Linked DNA regions of Haloglycomyces albus DSM 45210. The protein of the gene in region 1 binds, or shares a complex with, the protein of each later gene. Links are inferred from orthologs where the notes say so. Each region holds a gene or a part of one and is shown in the gene's direction. Other genes may lie near its edges.

Evidence for each region.
Region 2: the proteins of HALAL_RS0112830 (region 1) and HALAL_RS0110635 are in contact, whole or in part, in a solved structure (PDB 8BNU), measured with the Escherichia coli proteins. The link is inferred for Haloglycomyces albus DSM 45210 from one-to-one orthologs.

What each region holds. Positions count from the first base shown.
Region 1 is NZ_AZUQ01000001.1:2,775,681-2,781,753, reverse strand. The notes cover bases 1,605-4,561. They hold HALAL_RS0112830 (acetyl-CoA C-acetyltransferase), read left to right. Parts: upstream 1,605-2,421; coding sequence 2,422-3,702; downstream 3,703-4,561. Other genes in these bases: HALAL_RS0112825 (NAD(P)/FAD-dependent oxidoreductase), read right to left, coding at 3,713-4,561; HALAL_RS0112835 (3-oxoacyl-ACP reductase), read right to left, coding at 1,605-2,334. Also shown: HALAL_RS0112845 (TetR/AcrR family transcriptional regulator), read left to right, coding at 1-183; HALAL_RS0112840 (MaoC/PaaZ C-terminal domain-containing protein), read right to left, coding at 147-1,010; more of HALAL_RS0112835, read right to left, coding at 1,012-1,604; more of HALAL_RS0112825, read right to left, coding at 4,562-4,690; HALAL_RS0112820 (MFS transporter), read right to left, coding at 4,794-6,041.
Region 2 is NZ_AZUQ01000001.1:2,262,786-2,267,341, reverse strand. The notes cover bases 1-2,999. They hold HALAL_RS0110635 (3-hydroxyacyl-CoA dehydrogenase NAD-binding domain-containing protein), read left to right. Parts: upstream 1-457; coding sequence 458-2,542; downstream 2,543-2,999. Other genes in these bases: HALAL_RS17670 (hypothetical protein), read left to right, coding at 2,898-2,999; HALAL_RS0110640 (thiolase family protein), read left to right, coding at 1-457. Also shown: more of HALAL_RS17670, read left to right, coding at 3,000-3,770; HALAL_RS0110625 (nuclear transport factor 2 family protein), read right to left, coding at 3,885-4,304; dxs (1-deoxy-D-xylulose-5-phosphate synthase), read right to left, coding at 4,362-4,556. UniProt on the Escherichia coli protein: Catalyzes the formation of a hydroxyacyl-CoA by addition of water on enoyl-CoA. Also exhibits 3-hydroxyacyl-CoA epimerase and 3-hydroxyacyl-CoA dehydrogenase activities.

The sequences.
Region 1 (6,073 bases):
GAAACGAAGCTCGCCGCCCATACCCTGGTAGGAGCCTGCGAGTCCCTGGCCGATTACATGCTCGAACAACCCGACGTCACCGTAGAGGACGTTTCCGGTCGACTCATGGACCTCATGTGGCCGGGACTCGCGCTTATTTTTGATACTCAGCCCAAGTCGAACTCGACCCGACCCCGCAAATAAGCCTTGCCGTCTGCCAGTCGCACCAGGGCGAAATCGTCTCGGTACTCCGTGGAGTCACCGTAGAAGCCGATCTTTTGCCGCAACACGATCGGACGGCGAAACTCGACTTCGACTTTGCGGTCCTCCATTGACCCGGTGGGCTCCACTTCCGCGACGGCGCGGGAAAGTCCCCACATCCCTTGGGCTATCAGATCTTTGTTTCCCATCATTCGCGCCATGGTCCGCGAGACGTGAATCGGGTTGTAATCGCCTGACACGGCGGCATAGTCACGCCCCAGACGAGCGGGTACAAACCATTCCCGGTCGCTTTCCAGCTCGGGCTCCTCACTTCCACCCTTCTTAGGTGGACGAGGGCCCGATTTGGGCAACAGGCGGAGATACGTACTCGTCTCGCTCCACACCACCTCGCCGGCCAGCCGTGCCTCGGTACGTAGGTCAACGGTGACGCCTTTTCGATGAGCGCTGAGATTATCGGCCCACACGTGCAGGTCGAAATGGTCGCCGACCCCAATGGGCCGGTACTGGCGAGTGACGTTGGACAGGTGCAGCATTCCAGTGACGGCCATCGGAAATTCCGACGACATCATAATCCGCATCTGAGTTTTGAAGGCGAGGATGTGCGGGTAGGTAAACGGCAGATTCGCCGAGTCCCGGAAGCCACATACCGAATTGAACTCGCGCAGCGCCGCGCGATCAACGTGGACGTCACGCAGTTCACGGCGAACCTCGGGCAATCCGGCTCGCATGGGATCGGGATAGCGGCGTAGAAAATCGCGCATCCCACGCCAGAGTATCCATCCGCGCGTAGCCGCAGTCGTCTCCACCATGTCACGCCCCCATCAGATTCTGCCCACATACGCGGACCGTTTGTCCGTTCACGGCACGCGATCCCGGCAAGCTGAGCCATCCGATGGTCTCGGCTACATCGACACTGCTACCGCCCTGCCCCAATGAGGAAAGACGCCGAGCCACCTCACGCGTCATGGTCGGCATCTTGGCGGTCATCTTCGTTTCGATGAAACCCGGCGCTATCGCGTTGACCGATCCTTCTCGCTCACGCATGGGCCCCGCCAGGGCGTGAGTCAGGCCCACCAGCCCCGCCTTAGACGTCGCGTAGTTGCTCTGGCCTCGGTTACCCGCTATTCCCGATACCGAGGACAGAACGACCTGGCGAGCGCCCGAATTCAGCTTGCCACTGTTGAGGAGCTCGTTGGTGATGCGACGCGGAGCCTCCAAATTGATGTCCAATACCGTCTGCCATTGTTCTCTGCTCATCCGAGCCAAGGTCTTGTCGCGAGTAATCCCGGCATTGTGAACGATGACGTCGGCGCCCGACGGCAATGCGGCGGCCAGATCGGTCGCCGCGGAGGCAGAGGTGACGTCGAGGGCCACCGCCGTTCCATTCATCTCCTGGGCCAGCTTTTCCAGTTCGCTTTTCACCGCCGGGACGTCGACGCAGACGACATGTGCGCCATAAGCGGCGAGAACCTCGACGGTGGAACGTCCGATTCCACCTACCGCCCCGGTGACGATGGCGGTCTGTCCTTTCAGGTCCCACCCGTCCGCGCTCGCGGTGCAGCGGGCGTCCAAGGACACCACCTGTCCGGATACGAAAGCGCTGCGTCGCGAAAAGAAGAACCGGAGCGGCGCGGCGAGGTGCTGCTCGGCTCCGGCAGGCACGCGGATCAGTTGTACTGTGGCGCCCGGGCGGACCTCCTTACCGAGGCTTCGCGCGAACCCTTCCAGCGCCGTCTGCACGATCACGGCTTCGTCGCTTTCGGTGGTGTCGTCCAGGGCAGCGGATGCGATAACCACGCGGCCGTTCCGGTTCAATCGCCTCAGTTGGGCGGGGAAGAACTCGTATAGCTCGTTCAAATCCGTGATCGTACGAATTCCACTCGCGTCATAGAAGATTCCGTCGATCCGGTCGTCGTCCGATTGGCGACGAATCGTTATGTCGCATTGGGTCAGGGTTTCCTTGGCAATCGCTTCACAGGTGCCGCCGGGGGCACTGCCCAGTGAGGCCGAGGCGATGAACTCTGCTTCTCCCACGGTGTATCGTCGCAGTGGGGCGGCGGGTGGTAGGCCGAGTCTTTTGGCCAGCCCTTTCCCCATCCGTGAATTGACAAACCGTACATATCGATCAGGCATAACCCCTCCCAGGTGCGGAATACTCACATCTCAATGTAACATTACTTCTAAGTAATCTTACTCGCAAGTAAGGTAGGAGTAGACACCATGACCACCATTCGCCCGGTCGCCATCGTAGGCGGCAATCGAATCCCCTTCGCCAAGGAAGGCGGACCCTACGCAACGAAGTCGAATCAAGACATGCTCAGCGCCGCCTTGGACGGTCTGATCGATCGATTCCATCTGTCGGGGCTGAAGCTTGACGAGTTCTCCGCCGGTGCCGTGCTGAAGCACAGCCGCGACTTCAACCTCGCTCGCGAGGTCGTACTCGGCAGCAGGCTCGATCCCGCCACTCCCGCCTATGATGTCCAGAAGGCCTGTACCACCGGCATGGAGACGGCAATCGGCGTGTCCAACAAGATCGCACTCGGGCAAATCGATGCCGGAATCGCAGGTGGAGTGGACACCACCTCCGACGCTCCCTTGGGATTGAACGACCGTCTGCGTCGCCTACTGCTCAATGCGCGCAATTCCAAGAGCACCGGCGCCAAAATGAAAGCGGTTCTCGGACTGCGTCCCAGTCACATGGTTCCCGACATGCCTCGAAACGCCGAACCTCGAACCGGTCTGTCCATGGGAGAGCATGCAGCACAGACCGCCAAGGAATGGGGCATCAGCCGAATCGACCAGGATGAGTTCGCCGCCACCAGTCACCAGCGTCTTGCCGCAGCATACGAAGCGGGCTTCTTCGACGATCTCTTGACCCCATATGAAAATCAGCGTCGCGATCAGATTCTGCGGCCGAATTCGAACATGGAGAAGCTGACCAAGCTCTCCCCCACCTTCGGAGGCAGCGAGGGAACGATGACGGCAGGAAACTCCACTCCCCTGTCCGACGGCGCGGCAACGGTTCTGTTGTCCAGCGATGAGTGGGCACGTGAACACGACCTTCCCGTCCTCGCGCATCTGGTCGATGTGCAGTCGGCAGCGGTGGATTTCGTCGATGGAGACGACGGACTACTCACCGCCCCGGTTTTTGCCGTACCGCGGCTCTTGGAACGCAACGAGCTCTCGCTCGAGGACTTCGACTTCATCGAAATCCATGAAGCCTTTGCCTCACAAGTTCTGGCGACTCTCAAGGCCTGGGAGAACGACGAGTTCTGTCGCGATCGACTGAACCTCGACGGTGCATTGGGTTCGGTCGCTCGCGACCGCCTCAACGTCAACGGATCGTCCTTGGCCACCGGCCACCCGTTCGCCGCTACCGGGGCCAGAATCATCGCCACTACCGCCAAACTACTGCACCAGACCGGCGAAAAAGGGAAGCTCGGTCTCGTCTCGGTGTGCGCGGCGGGTGGTCAAGGGACCGCCGCGATTATCCGTAGCTAGCGCTTATCCGTCAACCGACGTCGCTCGAATGCCCGGGGAACAACCGGGCTGACGGGTCCATGCTGATGACGGCGTTGTTCACCGCCGTCGCCGCTTCCCCGAAACCGGTCGCGATGAGACGGACCTTGCCCCGATAGTCCGCGATGTCTCCAGCGGCGAAAATTCGGGGGACGTTGGTCGCCATGGTGGAATCAACGATGATATGCCGCCGATCCAGTTCGAGGCCCCATTCCCTCAACGGCCCCAAATCGGCGATGAATCCGAGCGCCGCCACAATCGTGTCGGCAGGCACATGATCGGGCACGCCGGACTCCTGCGACCGAAGGCTCACACCCGAGACCCGTTCTTCACCGTGAATCTTTTCGATCTCGGTGTTGACGTGAATAGGCACCCCCAGATCGCGGACGCGTGCGATGCTGCGTTCGTGAGCTCGGAATCGGTCACGTCTATGCACCATAGTGACGCTGTTGGCGATGGGATGGAGTGCCAAGGCCCAATCGAACGCCGAATCTCCCCCACCGACGATGACCACGTCTTGATCGGCGTGCGCATTCAGTTCCGGTACGAAATAGGCGATACCGTCTCCGTCGAACTCAGACGCCGCCGGGAGCGGGCGCGAACGAAAATTCCCCAGCCCGGCGGTGATGATGACCGATCCGCAAGCGATCTCAGTTCCGTCGTTCAATCCGAGAATCGGCCCGTCCTCGGTGTGCTCCAAAGTGTCGGCGCGCCTGCCCAGGAAATACTTGGGATCGTACGGAGCCGCCTGTTCGACCAGATTGTCCACCAGGTCGCGTCCCTTGATGTCAGGGAACCCACCGACGTCGTAAATCGATTTCTCGGGGTACATTGCCGTCACTTGCCCACCGGCCTCCGGCAACGAATCGACGATCGCCGTTTTGAGACCGCGGAATCCTGCGTAATAGGCGGCAAAAAGCCCTGTCGGCCCCGCACCGATAATCGCCACATCCGCCGAGATCTTGGACATAGTCGAAATCACCCATCAATGTCACATCGATTCTCCCGGTAGCTCCGGCAGTGTCCCGATGCTATCGATAAGGTCTGACTGCGATACAGCCGGTCACCACACCTCATCCGGAAACGGTTTCCGAGGGCCGCTTTTCAGAGGTCGACCTCGGTTCGAGCGCTGCATGGTTCCGAGCCCGCCATTCCAGACCGAGGGCGCTCAACCCCGCGAGCAGTGTTCCCAGACCCGCCGCTGTGAATCCCCATTCGGCACCGAATATCTCTACGGTCGATCCGACCAGCGGCGCACCCAACGCCGCCCCGATCGTCATCGCCGATCCTTGCATCCCCATTGCGGTTCCACGTACCTGTGGCGGCGCCAAACGCGATACCCGGTCGGTACTCGAGGCGACGGTCATGGACGTCAAAAATCCAGCCGGAAGCAAAGCAACGGTCAGAAGCCACCACGAACCGGTAAACCCGAGCGGAACGGTCATCAAGGCCAAAGTGATCAGCAGAACCGTAGGGGATACCAGCCGGTCGGTGGAAGCGAGCACAAAAACTCCGGTCAAGGAGTAGAGCGCCCAGAGAGCCAACGGCATCCAGGCCATATTCAACTGGTCATGGTGTTCCAGCAGAGAGACGATCGCGATGTCGGTCCCCGCCACCGCAATCGTCAGGCCCATCCCGACGAACATCATCGCCACCAGACGCCCGTTCAACCAATCTCGCCGTTTGAGTGGCACCGGCTTTTCGGAGATGTCCTGATTTTCCGCGTCGGAGACAGTGGGCGGATTGATCAGCCACAAGGAACCGCCCGCCGCGAAAATGAACAGTCCGACGACGACAGGAGTAAGAAACGGGTTCATGGCCGTGGCCAATACCGTTGCCGCTGCGGGAGCGATGGCGAACGCCAGTTCCACCAACATCGAATCCATGGCATAGGCGGTGCGCCGCAGGCGATCGGGAATCATGGCCGCGATGGGCTGACGAACCACCACGAATACCGGGATGGCCAATACCCCCGCGGGAAAAGCCAGAGTCACCAGGAGCCCGTAGCTCATGAGCGGAATACACAGCCACGTCAGTGTACTGATGACAGTAGTCGCACCGATGACAGTGCGCAGGCCCCATCTGTCGGAAATCCGACCCATCAATGTCGACCCGGTGGCCTGCCCCAGAACGTACAGGGTACCGATGAAACCAGCGTGAATATAGCTCAAGTCCAGCGCGAAACGAACAAACAGTGTCAACGTCAATCCGGCCGCCGAATACGGTAGGCGAATAAGCAGTCCACCCAAGAGCAATGACTTAAATCCGGGTATGGACAGGACGTCGCTGAATCGCGAGAATTTTACCTGAGGATGGGTCACTTCTCCATCCTCAAGATAATTTAGCCGACCGG
Region 2 (4,556 bases), 510 kb from region 1 along the record:
CGACGGAGCCACCGCGTGTGTACTCACCGATTCGGAAACGGCTTCCGACATGGGTCTGTCCGCGGCCATGAAGATGGTCGGCTACGCCTTCTCCGGCGTGGACCCGGAAGTCATGGGAATCGGTCCGGTGCCGGCGACCGAAAAGGCACTCGCCAAAGCCGGCCTCTCCATTGACGATATCGGTCTGTTCGAGATCAACGAGGCATTTGCCGTGCAGGTACTTGCCTTCCTGGACCACTTCAAGATCTCCGAAACCGACCCCCGCGTCAACCCGTGGGGCGGAGCCATCGCGGTCGGTCACCCACTGGCTTCCTCGGGTGTCCGTCTCATGACCCAACTGGCGCGGCAATTCGCCGAGCGTCCCGATGTCCGCTACGGCATTACCACCATGTGTGTCGGTATCGGACAGGGTGGAACCGTCATTTGGGAAAACCCGAACTACGAAGGGAGCAAGTAAATGAATCAGCTGCCAACACTCCCCGAGTTCCCCGATGAAGTCGTCACCGAGGCTCACGTCCGTTTCACCGAGCCAAAAGGTCTCGGTGGCAAAGCGGCACTCATTACGCTTGACAACGGCTTCGACCACAATCGTCCCAACTCGTACGGCCCCGCCGGTATTCAAAAGCTGTGGGACGCACTGGACGAAATCGACGCCGAAGAAGACGTCAAGCTCATTGCCGTCACCGGTAAGCCCTTCATCTTCCTTGCCGGAGCCGACATCTCCGCGATGCCGCACCTGGAGACGCATGAGCAGGCCAAAGCCATGGGTCAGGCGGGACACGCTCTGTACCGTCGCCTCAAGGATTCGTCCATCCCGACGTTCGCCTTCGTCAACGGCGTCACGCTCGGCGGCGGAATGGAACTGGCGCTGCACTGTCACTACCGCACGATCGTTCCGACGGCCGCGGCGATAGGGCTACCTGAGGTCGCCATCGGCCTCATCCCCGGCTGGGGCGGGACGCAACTGCTTCCCAATCTCATTGGACCGGAGAAAGCCGCCCAGGTCGTCCTGCGTAATCCGCTCAACCAAAACAAGATGCTCAAGGGCCACGACGCCTACAAGCTCGGCATCGCCGATGCCGAGTTCGAGGCCGCCGACTTCCTGGAGCGTTCGCTGGAATGGGCGGTCGACGTGGTCAACGGTGAAACCACTGTTGAGCGTCCCGAGATCGACACCAACTCCTGGGACGGTGTCATGGCGGCGGTGGAAGCCGAAGTCGACGAGCGCACCCACGGGGCGTCGCCGGCTGCCAAGCGCGCCGTCGAGTTGCTGCGCCTGGCAAAGGACGCTGAGTTCGACGCCGGTTGCGAGGCCGAGGACGTTGCCCTGGCCGACTCCATGGTCAGCCCGGAGTGCAAGTCCAGCCTCTATGCCTTCGACTTGACTCGCAAGCTGGCCAAAAAGCCCGCCGGAGCCCCCAAGAAGACGCTGGCAAAAGACGTCAACAAGGTCGGCGTTATCGGCGCCGGGCTCATGGCGAGCCAGCTGGCATTGCTGTTCGCACGTCGTCTGGAAGTTCCGGTCGTCATGACCGACCTCGATGCCGATCGCGCGCAGAAGGGCGTCGACTACGTCAACGGCGAGATCGACAAGCTCGAAAGCAAGGGTCGGATCGACAAGGTCAAGGCCGGGAAGCTACGCGGCCTGGTCAGCGGCACCGACGACAAGAGCGTCTACGGCGACTGCGACCTGGTGATTGAGGCCGTGTTCGAGGAAATGTCGGTCAAGAAGTCGGTCTTCGCGGAAGTGGAACCGCTGCTTCACGACGAGGCGCTGTTGGTCACCAACACCTCGGGACTGTCGATCTCCGAAATGGGATCGGACCTGAACAAGCCTGAGCGTCTGGTGGGAATGCACTTCTTCAACCCGGTGGCCGTCATGCCGCTGCTGGAGATCATCCCCACCGAAAAGACCGCTGAGGAAACTCTGGCCACCGCATTCGTCGTCGGCAAGAAACTCAAGAAGACCTGTGTCAAGTCCGCCGACCGTCCTGCCTTCATCGTTAACCGCCTGCTGGGACGCATGTTGGGCGAAGTGGCACGTGCCGTGGACGAGGGAACCCCGGTCGAGGTGGCCAACCAGGCTACCGACCCGATGGGACTTCCGATGCGTCCGTTCGAGCTCCTCGGGCTCGTCGGCGCGGCGGTCGCCGAACACCTGGTCACTCACTTGCACGAAGACCTGGGCGACCGTTTCCCGCTGTCGGAAAACCAGAAGCGCATGGCAGAGTCGAAAGAACCGGTCTTCGAAAAGGGTTCCAACGGCAAGTTCGCTCTCACCGAGCACGGCAAGTCACTCCTGCAGCAAGGTGACGCAGCTCTGACCGCCGATGAACTGCATGAGCGGATCGTCAACGGTCTAGCCGAGGAAGCTGGCCTCATGCTGCAAGAAGGCGTAGTCGAAGGCCCCGAGCAGATCGACCTCGCCATGATCATGGGTGCGGGCTTCCCGTTCTGGCTCGGTGGGCTGACACCGTATCTGGACCGTATTGGAGCTGCGGAAAAGGCCAACGGCAAGAAGTTCGCCGCCGGCCTCAAGTAGTTCTGGATCCAGGGTGGGGACGTCCGCTTGCGGCGTTGCGTCAGCGCTCGGAATCGGTCCGGGCGGGCGGTCGTCCCCTCGATCGGGCCACAATTCCACTATCTGTATCTAGTGTCACATTATCTTTTTGCTGAAAATGGGCTCAACCGAAAGGTTGAACCCATTTTCAGCTTTGGTCTAGAGATCAAACAATCCTGTGAGGCCAAAGTACAAAAATCCCGACATACCTCTGGATAGTGCCCACATCCGGCGAAAGCCCCTTCTGTTACGTTCCGAGAACTTTTCGAAATCCAATTGTTATCTACTGGCTAGTAATGCGTTTTGACCTGGCCTTCTCGCGAACTACGGTTTCGGGGTGCGTTCATTCGAGAAAAACTCAAGCAAAAAATCCACGGAAACCGAACTCAACAACGAAACCAGCGAGACAACCTCACAGGCCGGTATCTTCGCATCATTGCGTTCCCGCCTTTCGCTGCTCAGTTTCGACAAGTTCAAAGCTCTACCCAAGGCCAAACAAAAGGCCGTCATGACCGGCGCTGCCGCCATCGCCTTCATCGGCATTGGTGGCCCCGGAACGCTGGCCCTGGCCAACTCCGACCACACCGAACCGGCCACGTCCGAAACCGCCTCCGAGGAGGCAGCCTCCGGTGAAGGCGCCTCGGAAGAAGTCGAGGGCGAGGAAAAGGATGAAAAATCCGAATCCGACGACTCCGATAAGACCGAAAAGTCCGAAGACTCCGGCGCGGACAAGGCCGAGACCTCCGACGACAAGACCGTTACCCTGCACAACGTTGCCGGGCTCGACGATGAACAGCTGGCCAATGCCGTCACGATCATCGAAGCCGGAGAAGACAAGGGCATCAGCGAGCGCGGCCAAGCCGTCGCTCTTGCCACGGCCATGCAAGAGGCCAAGATGTACAACGCGGCCTCCAACGACGTCCCCGAAAGCTGGGATCACACCAATTCCTCGGTCCACTGGGAAGACCACGACTCCGTCGGCATCTTCCAGCAACGCCCCTCGATGGGATGGGGCTCGGTCGAGGAGCTCATGGACGTCAAGACGTCGGCCGATAAATTCTACGGTTCACTACAGCAGGTCAGCGGCTGGGAGGACATGTCGATCGCAGCGGCCGCACAGGCCGTCCAGGTATCGGCCTTCCCGGACGCGTACGCGCAGTGGGAGGACATGGCTCATGAAGTGGTGGACGCCTACCACTCAGCCGCTTAAATCCCAATCAACGTCATAACGTTAAAGGCGGGGTCGTATTCGACCCCGCCTTTGCCTATGCGTACTCGTTCGGTCTATCGGTACGGAACGCGCAGGACTCGAGCCGGGGCACCCTCACACTTCGCCGGTGGCGACCCAGTACTCGCAGAATCGACCGTCTCGAACACGCAGAATATCGTTACCGAAAAAGCGCGTTACACTTCCGTCGACGGTTGTTCCGGCTCCGTTCCATCGGGCAGAAACCATGTCGGCATCCACAAGAGGCTGGACCTCTATCTGAAAAGCGAGGCCGCTAAACATGGTCTTAGCCTCTGCGATTAGCTCGGCCAATCGTTCTGACCCCCGGACGTCACGTCCGGGCCAGTGTCCCACGAAGTCAGCGGTCACAATACGCGCAGCGGCGGCCCGCAGCGCGTCCGCATCGCTCGGGCCGTTCCAGAGGTGCTCGATCCAGCTCCGATATAGGTCTTTGGCGTCCATGCCTACCGTATCCCCGTCCCCCATATCGCCACTGTCCCACAAGTTCTGCCGCATGATGAAACGATGACGTTATCCGTCGTCTACCGGTCACCCTGGTTCGGACGGCACCGTTTACTTTCCCGGATCGACGGTTCGGTGTTTAGCAGCAATGGATTCGCTGACGGCTTCAGGAGTCAGGCCGATCTCCTCCAAAATCTCCGCTCGAGTACCGTGGCCGATCCATCGTTTGGGTACCGCAAAGTCCTGGAAGGGTACGGTCACGCCGTAATCGCGCATGGCGGCCGACAGGGTATCGCCGTATCCGCC